One region of the Alicycliphilus denitrificans K601 genome, then DNA from elsewhere that is predicted to be linked to it. Evidence: predicted binding sites of a transcription regulator. Region 1 holds the regulator's gene; the other holds the start of a gene.
What was found. The regulator FNR, encoded in region 1, switches genes on or off when oxygen is low (the NO sensors DNR and NnrR bind a similar motif). The targets are predictions, from matches to a motif close to TTGATNNNNATCAA.

Region 1 (4,714 bases):
CCTGGGGGACTGCATCGACTGCACGTTGTGCGTGCAGGTCTGCCCTACGGGCATCGACATCCGCAATGGCCTGCAGTACGAATGCATCGGCTGCGGCCTGTGCGTGGATGCATGCGATACCGTGATGGACAAGATGAAATACCCGCGGGGGCTGATCCGCTTCTCCACGCAGAACGGCGTCAAGAACCACTGGACCCAGTCGCAGATGCTCAAACGCGTGCTGCGTCCGCGCGTGCTGTTCTATACCAGCGTGCTGATTGTGCTTTGCATCGGGATGCTCGCTAGCTTGGTGGTGCGCACGCCTCTCAAGGTGGACGTGGTGCGCGACCGCGCGGCGCTCTCGCGCATCGTGGCTGGGGGCAAGCTGGAGAACATCTACCGGCTGCAGATCATGAATGCCACCGAAGGGGCCCAGCGCTATGTCATCAGCGCGCGTGGGCTGCCAGGGCTGGAGGTGGCTTCCGAGTCCGAGGTCGATATCGGCCCTGCGGACTCCCGCTGGGTTGCTGTGCGCCTGCAAATCCCCTACGGGTCGGCGCCACCGGGCTCGCACACGGTGTATTTCGATATCCAGGCGCAGGGCAACAAAGGGCAGGTGGCGGAGAAATCCGTATTCCTCGTCCCGCGCTGAGGGCGCGGATCCGTACCGAGTTTTTGCATGGCCCCGGAAGGGGCACGGAGATCGTAACGATGTCGAAAGATGGACCAATGAATGCAGACCCCGAGCCGCAGCCCTGGTGGAGGTACGGCCATGTGTGGCTGATCATCGCAGGCCCGGTGATCGTGGTCATTGCCGGTTTCGTCACTCTTTGGCTTGCGCTTTCCCGGCCGGACCCCGTGCTGGCGGAGGACTACTACCAACGTGGCCTGGACATCAACAAGACGCTGAAGAATGCGGACTCTGGCATGACACCCGCAATGAAAGGGCGTAACCACGCCGCCACGCCCGCGCAGGACCAGCCGCGCTGAGGTCCTAAGGGGAATCAGGGAGACGATGGCACTTTGCTTGCGCCGGGCATGGTGCTAGGCTGTCACTATGACAAGGAGACAAGCTTGATGTGGAAGCAGAGGTTGATGTGGATAGCCTGGCCCGCCTTTCTCATGGCGGGGGTCATGGAGATGGTCGTGTTTGCCTTCGTGGACCCCGAGGCGTTGCAGTGGTTCGACCAGCCCGTCACTCTTTCGAGGCAAGGCGTCTACACCGTAGCGTTCTTCGTTTTCTGGGCCATCATCATGGCGTCGAGCATGCTTACCACGATGTTGTCGCTCTCCCCCTTCGAGCTCAATCGCTGTCCGGTACCGGAGGGCGAGAGGCCGCTCGACTGTGCCAAATACATGCCCTGACATGGGCCTGGGGCTGCAGCCTGGGTGAGGGTGGTTAGAGACAGGATTGCTGGCTATTGACGATGCGCTTCAGGGCATCGGTGTCCACGATGCGTACGTGGCGTTGCCTGACCTCCACGATGCCCTCCTCGACGAACTTGGAGAAGGTGCGGCTCACGGTTTCGAGCTTGAGGCCCAGGTAGCTGCCGATTTCCTCGCGCGTCATGCGCAACACCAGTTCCGATTGGGAAAACCCCCGCGCATGCAAGCGCTGCACCAGATTCAACAGGAAGGCGGCAAGGCGCTCCTCGGCCCGCATGCTTCCCAGGAGCAGCATGACGCCGTGTTCGCGGACGATCTCACGGCTCATGATCTTGTGCACATGGTTTTGCAGTGCGGTGACTTCGCGGGACAGTTCTTCGATGCGGTCGAACGGCATGACGCAGACCTCGGCGTCTTCCAGGGCCACGGCATCGCAGGTGTGCCGATCGTTCACTATGCCATCTAGGCCGATGATTTCTCCGGCCATCTGAAAACCCGTCACTTGGTCGCGTCCATCCTCCGTGGCCACGCAGGTCTTGAAGAAGCCCGTGCGAATGGCGAACAGGGATGCGAATGGTTCGCCGTTGCGAAACAACGTGCCGCCACGCTTGACCTTGCGGCGCACGGCGACGACGTCATCGATGCGCTTGAGTTGCTGCTCATCCAGCCCGACGGGCATGCACAGTTCGCGCAAGTTGCAGTTTGAACAGGCAACTTTGATGGATTGCAGGTTGGAATGTGTGGAAACCCTATTCATGTCGCGAGCTTACATCTGAACGCCGTCGAGGCATGGAATGTCACGGATCGTTCGAAGACTTTGATCCAAAGTCAATTGTCCCCATCCGGACCGCATGGGTGCTTGATCAACATCAAGAACGCCCTGGGGACTCTACGGCACAGTACGCCGCAAATGCAAGGAATCCCACCATGACAGTCGTTACAACAGAGCTCTTGCGTCGTTTTGACGTGCCTGGGCCGCGCTACACCTCCTACCCGACAGCAGACCGTTTCGTGGAGGCATTTGGTGAAAAGGAGTACATCCTAGCCCTGCAGCAGCGTCGCGTGGGGTCGGCGGCCAAGGCGATGCCCCTGTCCCTCTACGTGCATATTCCGTTTTGCGAATCCCTGTGCTACTACTGTGCCTGTAACAAGATCATTACACGGCATCCGGAGCGGGCCGAGGTCTATTTGCGGTACTTGAGCCGCGAGATCGACCTGCACACCGCGCACTGCGGCGTGGGGCAGCACGTGAGTCAGCTGCATTTCGGCGGCGGCACGCCCACCTTCCTGTCTGACGACGGCCTGCGCGAACTCATAGGCATGCTCAAGCGCAGCTTCGTGCTGGTGCCAGGGGGCGAGTATTCGATCGAAGTGGATCCTCGCACCGTGGACGAGAAGCGGCTTGCCTTGCTGGCCGAGCTGGGTTTCAACCGGCTCAGCTTCGGGGTGCAGGATTTCGATCCCGAGGTGCAGAAGGCGGTGCATCGCATACAGCCTGCCGAGAAGGTATTCGCGCTGATCGAGAGCGCACGCAAGCTGGGCTTCGAGTCGGTGAACGTGGACCTGATCTATGGCCTGCCGCGCCAGACGCCGGAGTCTTTCGACCGGACCCTGGCGCAGGTGGCGCAACTGCGGCCCGACCGCATCGCGCTGTATGCCTACGCCCATCTGCCCGAACGCTTCAAGTCGCAACGGCGCATCATTTCCGCAGAGCTGCCCATGGCCTCGGCCAAGGTGTCGATGCTGGCGCGCTCCATCGACGTGTTCATGAATGCGGGCTATGTGTACGTGGGCATGGACCACTTCGCGCTGCCCGAGGATGCCCTGGCTGTGGCCAAGCGCCAGGGGCGGCTGCACCGCAATTTCCAGGGGTACAGCACCCAGCCTGACTGCGACCTGATCGCGCTTGGCGTTTCCGCCATCGGGCGGGTGGGCGCAACGTACAGCCAGAACGTCAAGACGCTGGACGAGTATTACGACGCGATCAACCATGGGCACCTGCCCATAGTGCGAGGCCTGGCCTTGACCAGGGACGACCTGGTGCGCCGCGCGGTCATCATGGCCCTGATGTGCCAGGGGGAGGTGCTGTTCGAGCCGGTCGAGCAGTCCTGGCTCATCGATTTTCGCCGCTATTTCGAGGCCGAGCTGCAGCAGCTCGAAGAAATGGCGGAGCAGGGTCTGGTGAAGGTCGGCGCCGAGGGCATCGAGGTCACCACGATGGGCTGGTTCTTCGTGCGTGGCGTGGCGATGGTGTTCGACAAGTACTTGCAGGCGGACCGCAATCGGGCACGTTTCTCGCGCATCATCTGATCCATGTTGCTGGCGCTGGCTTCGACGGCATTCTTCATGGGCTTGATGGGCGGGACGCATTGTCTCGTCATGTGCGCAGCGCCCTGCGCCGCCTTGACGGGGGCGGGTGGCGCCCCGGGTGGTAGCGAGCAGGTCGTGCGCTGGATGCCGCGCGGATCCGTGGCGCAGCGCACCGTCGGATTCCATCTGGGGCGGTTGACGGGCTATGGCGTGGCGGGCGCCCTGGCCGCCTTCGCCATGGAACGGCTGGCGTGGCTGAGCCAAGGCAGCGCCGCGCTGCGCCCCGTCTGGACCATGTTCCATGTGCTGATCCTCGCCTGGGGCTTGTTGATGATGCTGCAGGTGCGCCAGCCTGTATGGCTGGAAGGCGCCGGCAGGGCGGTCTGGGGCAGGGTGCGATCTCTGGTATCCCGGCCTGGAGGCCTGTTCGTGACCGGCTGTGCCTGGGCGCTGCTGCCTTGCGGCCTGCTCTACACCGCGTTGCTCACCGCAGCATTGAGCGGCAGCGTTCAGCGTGGCGCCCTGTGCATGGTGCTGTTTGGCGTTGGCAGTGGTGTCTGGCTGGTGGTCGGGCCTGTGGCGTGGGGCAGGTTTCGTGCACGCGTCAACGGTGTTGCGGGCACATGGGGGCCCAGGATTGCGGGTCTGGTGCTTTTCACGCTGGGGGCTGGGGCCTTGTGGATGGATGTGGTGCACGGGCAGCCCGCCCCGTGGTGTTTGCCCTGAGCCGCATTTGTCGCCAGCGATCATTTTGTTGTTTGTAACTAATACGCAACGCTGGTAACTGACCATAATGCTTCGGTAAGATGGGCGCGAGTGGATATGCCCTCTGCAAACTGAAGTGGACCAATCCGTACTGATTGATATCGATGCCCTCCGCGTGGGCATGTTCATCCAACTCGAAGTGGGCTGGATGAACCATCCCTTTCCGATGAACAGCTTCAGAATCTCCTCGCATGAGCAGATTCGCGTTTTGCGGGACTTGGGACTGAAATCCGTACGCCACATTCCGGCCAAGAGCACGGCCCTGGCGCAAACG
Region 2 (4,714 bases), 200 kb from region 1:
GTTGGCCTGCGGCGCGCTGGGTGCGAAGCGCTGGCCGTTCCAACTGAAGTCGAAACCCAGGCGCGCGTCGCGCACGCGGATGGCCAGGCGTTTGCCCTGCAGGATGTCCTTGACGTCCTGCGGGAGCTGCCTGGCCAGCGCGAAGTTGATGGCCGCCACCAGGAGCATGGAGCCCGGGTAGGCCGGCAGGCGCGCGAGCACGGCGCCCACGGGGCGCGGCAGGGTGAAGGGGGCGGGTGGGGTCGCGTTCATGGCGTGTGTTCCTCGTGGTTCAGGCGATGGCCGGCGCCGGCGTGATCAGGTCCAGGCCCGGCTTGCCGTGCCAGTAGCCGTTGCAGGACGCCTCGGGCATGAAGGGGCGCATGTTGGCGAGCGTGGCGGGGTCCGGCCGCTCGGCGCGGCGCGCGGCGTCGAAGGCGGCGATGATCTTGTCCATGTGCTGCGACTGCGGGGACAGGCGCAGTATGTCTGCCCCGGCCGCGCGCAGCGCGGGTATGTCCAGCACCAGATTGTGCACGCGCGCCGACTGGGTCTGGATGCCGTTGATGACCAGGAAGGGCTCCTTCTCGCGCGTCTGCAGCAGCTGGCCGTCCGGGTGCTCGATGCAGCGGAAGCCGCAGTCGTCCTTGGGCAGGTTGTAGTGGCGCGCCGTGAAGCAGCGCGCCGAGAACGCCAGCGGCATGCGGCCATAGGCGAACACTTCCGTTTCCAGGCCGGCGGGCTTGTCCTTGAGCAGCACGGCCAGGTCGCTCTGGCGCATCTCCAGCGGCATGACCCAGCGGCGCGCGCCCAGGCTGGCCATCCAGGCCAGGGTGTCGGCGTTGAAGATGTTGAGCTGCGGGCCGGCGACGAAGGGCCGCTTGCCCGCCAGGTTGTGCACGGCGCCCATGTCGTTGGCCTCGACGGGGAACTCCTCGTCGCGCGCGATCTTGTGCATGTCGGCCACGTCGCTGGTCGATTCCAGCAGCACCATGGTGGACATGACGGCCTCCTTGCCGGCACCCTGCAGCATGCGCGCGATGTCCATCCAGTCGCTCTGGCGCAGTTCGTGGCGGCGCGAGCACACGGCCTCGCCCAGGTAGACGATGTCCACCGGGGTCTGGCCAATAGCCTGGTAGAACTCGAAAACCGTCTCGCGCGGCCAGTAGTACTGCAGGGGGCCCAGGGCCAGCTTCATCATCGGCTTATCCATCATGTCCATCACTTCCAGGGGCGGTGGTAGGCGCCCAGCGTGTGCTGCTGGCCTTCGGCCACTTGGTCCAGGCTGGCCATCCAGGCGGTTTTGGGCGCATACAGGTGGCCCTGCGCCATGCAGTGGTCTATGGCCTCGCGCCAGACCTTGGTGACCTGGGCCACGTAGGCGGGGCTCCTCTGGCGGCCCTCGATCTTGAAGGCGCGCACGCCCATCTTGACCAGCTGGGGCAGCAGCTCCAGCGTGTTCAGGCTGGTGGGCTCCTCCAGCGCGTAGTAGTTGCTCTCGTCGCCCACGTCGAAGCGCCCCTTGCACAGTGTCGGGTAGCCGGCGTTTTCGCCCTGGCCGTAGCGGTCGATGAGCACGCCGTTCAGGCGCGACTCCAACCCCTGGGGTGTTTCCTGCCAGCGCACGAACTTGGCCGGCGAGCACACGCCGTGCGTGTTGGGCGATTCGCCCGTGGCGTAGGACGAGAGCGCGCAGCGCCCCTCCACCATCACGCACAGGCTACCGAAGCCGAAGACCTCGATCTCCACGCTGGTGCGGTTGACCAGCTGGCGCACCTGCTCCAGCGACAGCACGCGCGGCAGCACGGCGCGCTGGATGTTGAACTGCGCGTGGTACAGGTTGATGGCGTCGTGGTTGGTGGCCGAGCCCTGCACCGACAGGTGCAGGCGCAGGTTGGGGTGCCGCTCGCTGGCGTAGCGCATCAGGCCCGGGTCGGCCAGGATGATGGCGTCCACGCCCCAGGCGCTGGCCCGGTCGAGCGCGGAGCGCCAGGGCGCGGGGTTGGTCGCCTGCGGGTAGGTGTTGAGCGCCATCAGCACCTTGCGGCCGCGGTCGTGGGCATAGGCGATGCCGTTCTGAATGGCGGCCTCGTCGAAGTTCAGGCCGGCGAAATTGCGCGCGTTGGTCGCGTCGCGCAGGCCCAGGTAGACGCAGTCGGCGCCGCCGTCGATGGCCGCCTTGAGCGCGGGCAGGCTGCCGGCGGGGCAGACCAGTTCGGGGGCGGCAGGGGCGGCGCTGGCGGCCGTATCGATGGTGCTGGCTGAGGAGGGGCTGGCAAGGGCGTTCACGGCGGGTTCCGGTGCTGTTCTGGTGCGGGCGTTTCCCCGCAGGCCGCACACCATAGGACGATGCAAAAGACCACAAGCTGATTTTTGTCAAGGGCAGGCGGTGTATTTCCGATGTATCCCATTGGAAATGGGCATGGGTGCATGCCGCGGTCGCGGCGGTTTTTTCCACCGGTGTTGGAAAAGACCGACACCATGGTTTTTGGGGCGGGACTACCTTCGCGCATCCACCATACATCCCAGGAGCGACAGACCATGCCCAAGACCCTCATCGAGCCGTTTCGCATCAAGAGCGTCGAACCCATACGCATGACCACGCGCGCTGAGCGCGAACGCCTGCTCGAAGAGGCCCATCTCAACATCTTCAAACTGCGCGCCGAGGACGTGCTCATCGACTGGCTCACCGACTCGGGCACGGGCGCCATGTCCGCGCGCCAGTGGGGCGCCATCATGGAGGGCGACGAGAGCTACGCCGGCGCGCGCAGCTTCTTCCGTCTCGAAAAGGTGATCCAGGACATCACCGGCATGGCGCACTTCGTGCCCACGCACCAGGGCCGCGCGGCCGAGAAGGTGCTGTTCACGGCGGTGTGCAGGAAGGGCGACCTGGTGCCCAACAACTGCCACTTCGACACCACGCGCGGCAACCTCGAATACATGGGCGTGGAGGCCGTGGACGTGGTCATCGCCGAGGGGTTGCAGCCCGCGACGATCCACCCGTTCAAGGGCAACATCGACCTGGACCGCGCCGAGGCACTGCTGAAGAAGGAAGGCGGCCGCATTCCCTTCGGCATGCTCACGATGACCAACAACACGGGCGGCGGCCAGCCCGTGTCCATGGCCAACATCCGTGCCTACAGCGCCTTGCTGAAGCAATACGGCAAGCCCTTCATCATGGACGTGTGCCGCTTCGCCGAGAACGCCATGTTCATCAAGATGCGCGAGCGCGGCTACGAGAACACCCCCGTGCGCGAGATCGCCCGCGAGATGTTCTCCTACGCCGACGGCGCGACCATGAGCGCCAAGAAGGACGGCATGGTCAACATCGGCGGCTTCATCGTCCTGCGCAGCGACGAATGGCTGGACGAGGTGAGGAACGACCTGATCATGATGGAAGGCTTTCCCACCTACGGCGGCATGGCCGGACGCGACCTGGAGGCGCTGGCCGTGGGGCTGGAGGAAGGGCTGCAGGAGGACTACCTGCGCTACCGCCTGCGTACCGCCGAATATTTGGGCGAGCGCCTGGAGGCGGCCGGGGTCGGCTTTGTCAAGCCCACCGGGGGCCATGCCGTCTACATCGACGCGCGCACCGTGCTGCCCGACATGCCCGTGCAGCACTACCCGGCCTGGGCGCTGTGCAACGCGCTCTACCTGGAGGGCGGCATCCGCGGCGTGGAGATCGGCTCGGTGATGTTCGGCAAGCGCCTGGAGGACGGAACCGAGACCTACCACAGCATGGAGCTGGTGCGCCTGGCCTTCCCGCGCCGCATGTACACACAAAGCCACTTCGACTACGCGGCCGAGGTGATCGCCGAGGTCAAGGCCAAGGCCGCGGGCATCCGCGGCGTGAGGATCACCAGGCAGCCCCGGTTTCTGCGCCACTTCACCTGCGAGTGCGCGTGGGTGTGAGGGCTCTTTGCGCCTTGCGTTGTCTCGCTATATCGGCAGCGGATGCGGGAAGGCCCCCGCCGCTGCCTGGGGGTCAGACCTGCTCGGGCACGCGCGCCTTCGCCGGACTGCGGCGCCGGGCTGCGGCGGCGCCGAGCAGCCCCAGACCCAGCAGTGCCATGCTGCCTGGCTCGGGCACCTGATTGCCCGGGTTGCTGAATTCCATGGTTCCGGCCAGTTGGTAGGAGCATGCCTGGCAACCATTCCAGTTGGGATGCAGCGGGCTGCCGCCGTTGGCGTTGTCCCAGGACATGCCAAGGGTGTTGGCATCGTCGCTCAGGCCCACTTGCACCAGGGCGTTGGAGCCATCGAACAGGCCCGAGGCGCTGAAGAAGGCCACGTATTGCTGGCCGGGCGTGAGCGAGAGGCCGCCGGTGCCGATGACGACCTCGGTCCAGTCCGTGAAATTGCCACTGAAAACGGAAGAGGTGAACAGCGACGTGCCCGCACCGCCATTGACCCAGGTGGCCACGCCGGCGTACAGCTGGCTTGTGCTCGCATTCAGGGACTGCAAGATCAGGCTGAAACTGTCGAGCACCGTGTTGATGGCATCGGGCGTGGTGAAAACCTCGCCATAGGTGGTGGTGTCCGGCTCGCCCAGGGGCTGAATGCCGGTGCCGTTGAAGGTATTGGTGATCACCACATCGGCCTGGGCGCCAACCGAGGCCAGGGCGAGTACGAGGGCGGCAATGGTTTTCATGGTTGTATCGGGTCGAAATTACAGGCGTGTATCAAAAAGCATTTTTCATGCCAAATAAAAAAGGCTTTGAAAATCAATGGGCCG

Region 2: a site for FNR is predicted at 2,346-2,359, ahead of ubiU (ubiquinone anaerobic biosynthesis protein UbiU). Genes of this name have one in related genera too.

Annotation. Positions count from the first base shown of each region.
Region 1 is NC_015422.1:1,174,518-1,179,231, forward strand. It holds gene ccoG (cytochrome c oxidase accessory protein CcoG) at 1-631, shown strand, start outside; gene ALIDE2_RS05615 (FixH family protein) at 691-969, shown strand; gene ALIDE2_RS05620 (hypothetical protein) at 1,057-1,344, shown strand; gene fnr (fumarate/nitrate reduction transcriptional regulator Fnr) at 1,379-2,122, opposite strand; gene hemN (oxygen-independent coproporphyrinogen III oxidase) at 2,293-3,675, shown strand; gene ALIDE2_RS05635 (sulfite exporter TauE/SafE family protein) at 3,679-4,401, shown strand; gene ALIDE2_RS05640 (cyclic di-GMP phosphodiesterase) at 4,517-4,714, shown strand, end outside.
Region 2 is NC_015422.1:1,377,921-1,382,634, forward strand. It holds gene ubiT (ubiquinone anaerobic biosynthesis accessory factor UbiT) at 1-252, opposite strand, end outside; gene ALIDE2_RS06565 (U32 family peptidase) at 272-1,177, opposite strand; gene ubiU (ubiquinone anaerobic biosynthesis protein UbiU) at 1,201-2,322, opposite strand; gene ALIDE2_RS06575 (tryptophanase) at 2,521-3,891, shown strand; gene ALIDE2_RS06580 (PEP-CTERM sorting domain-containing protein) at 3,965-4,630, opposite strand.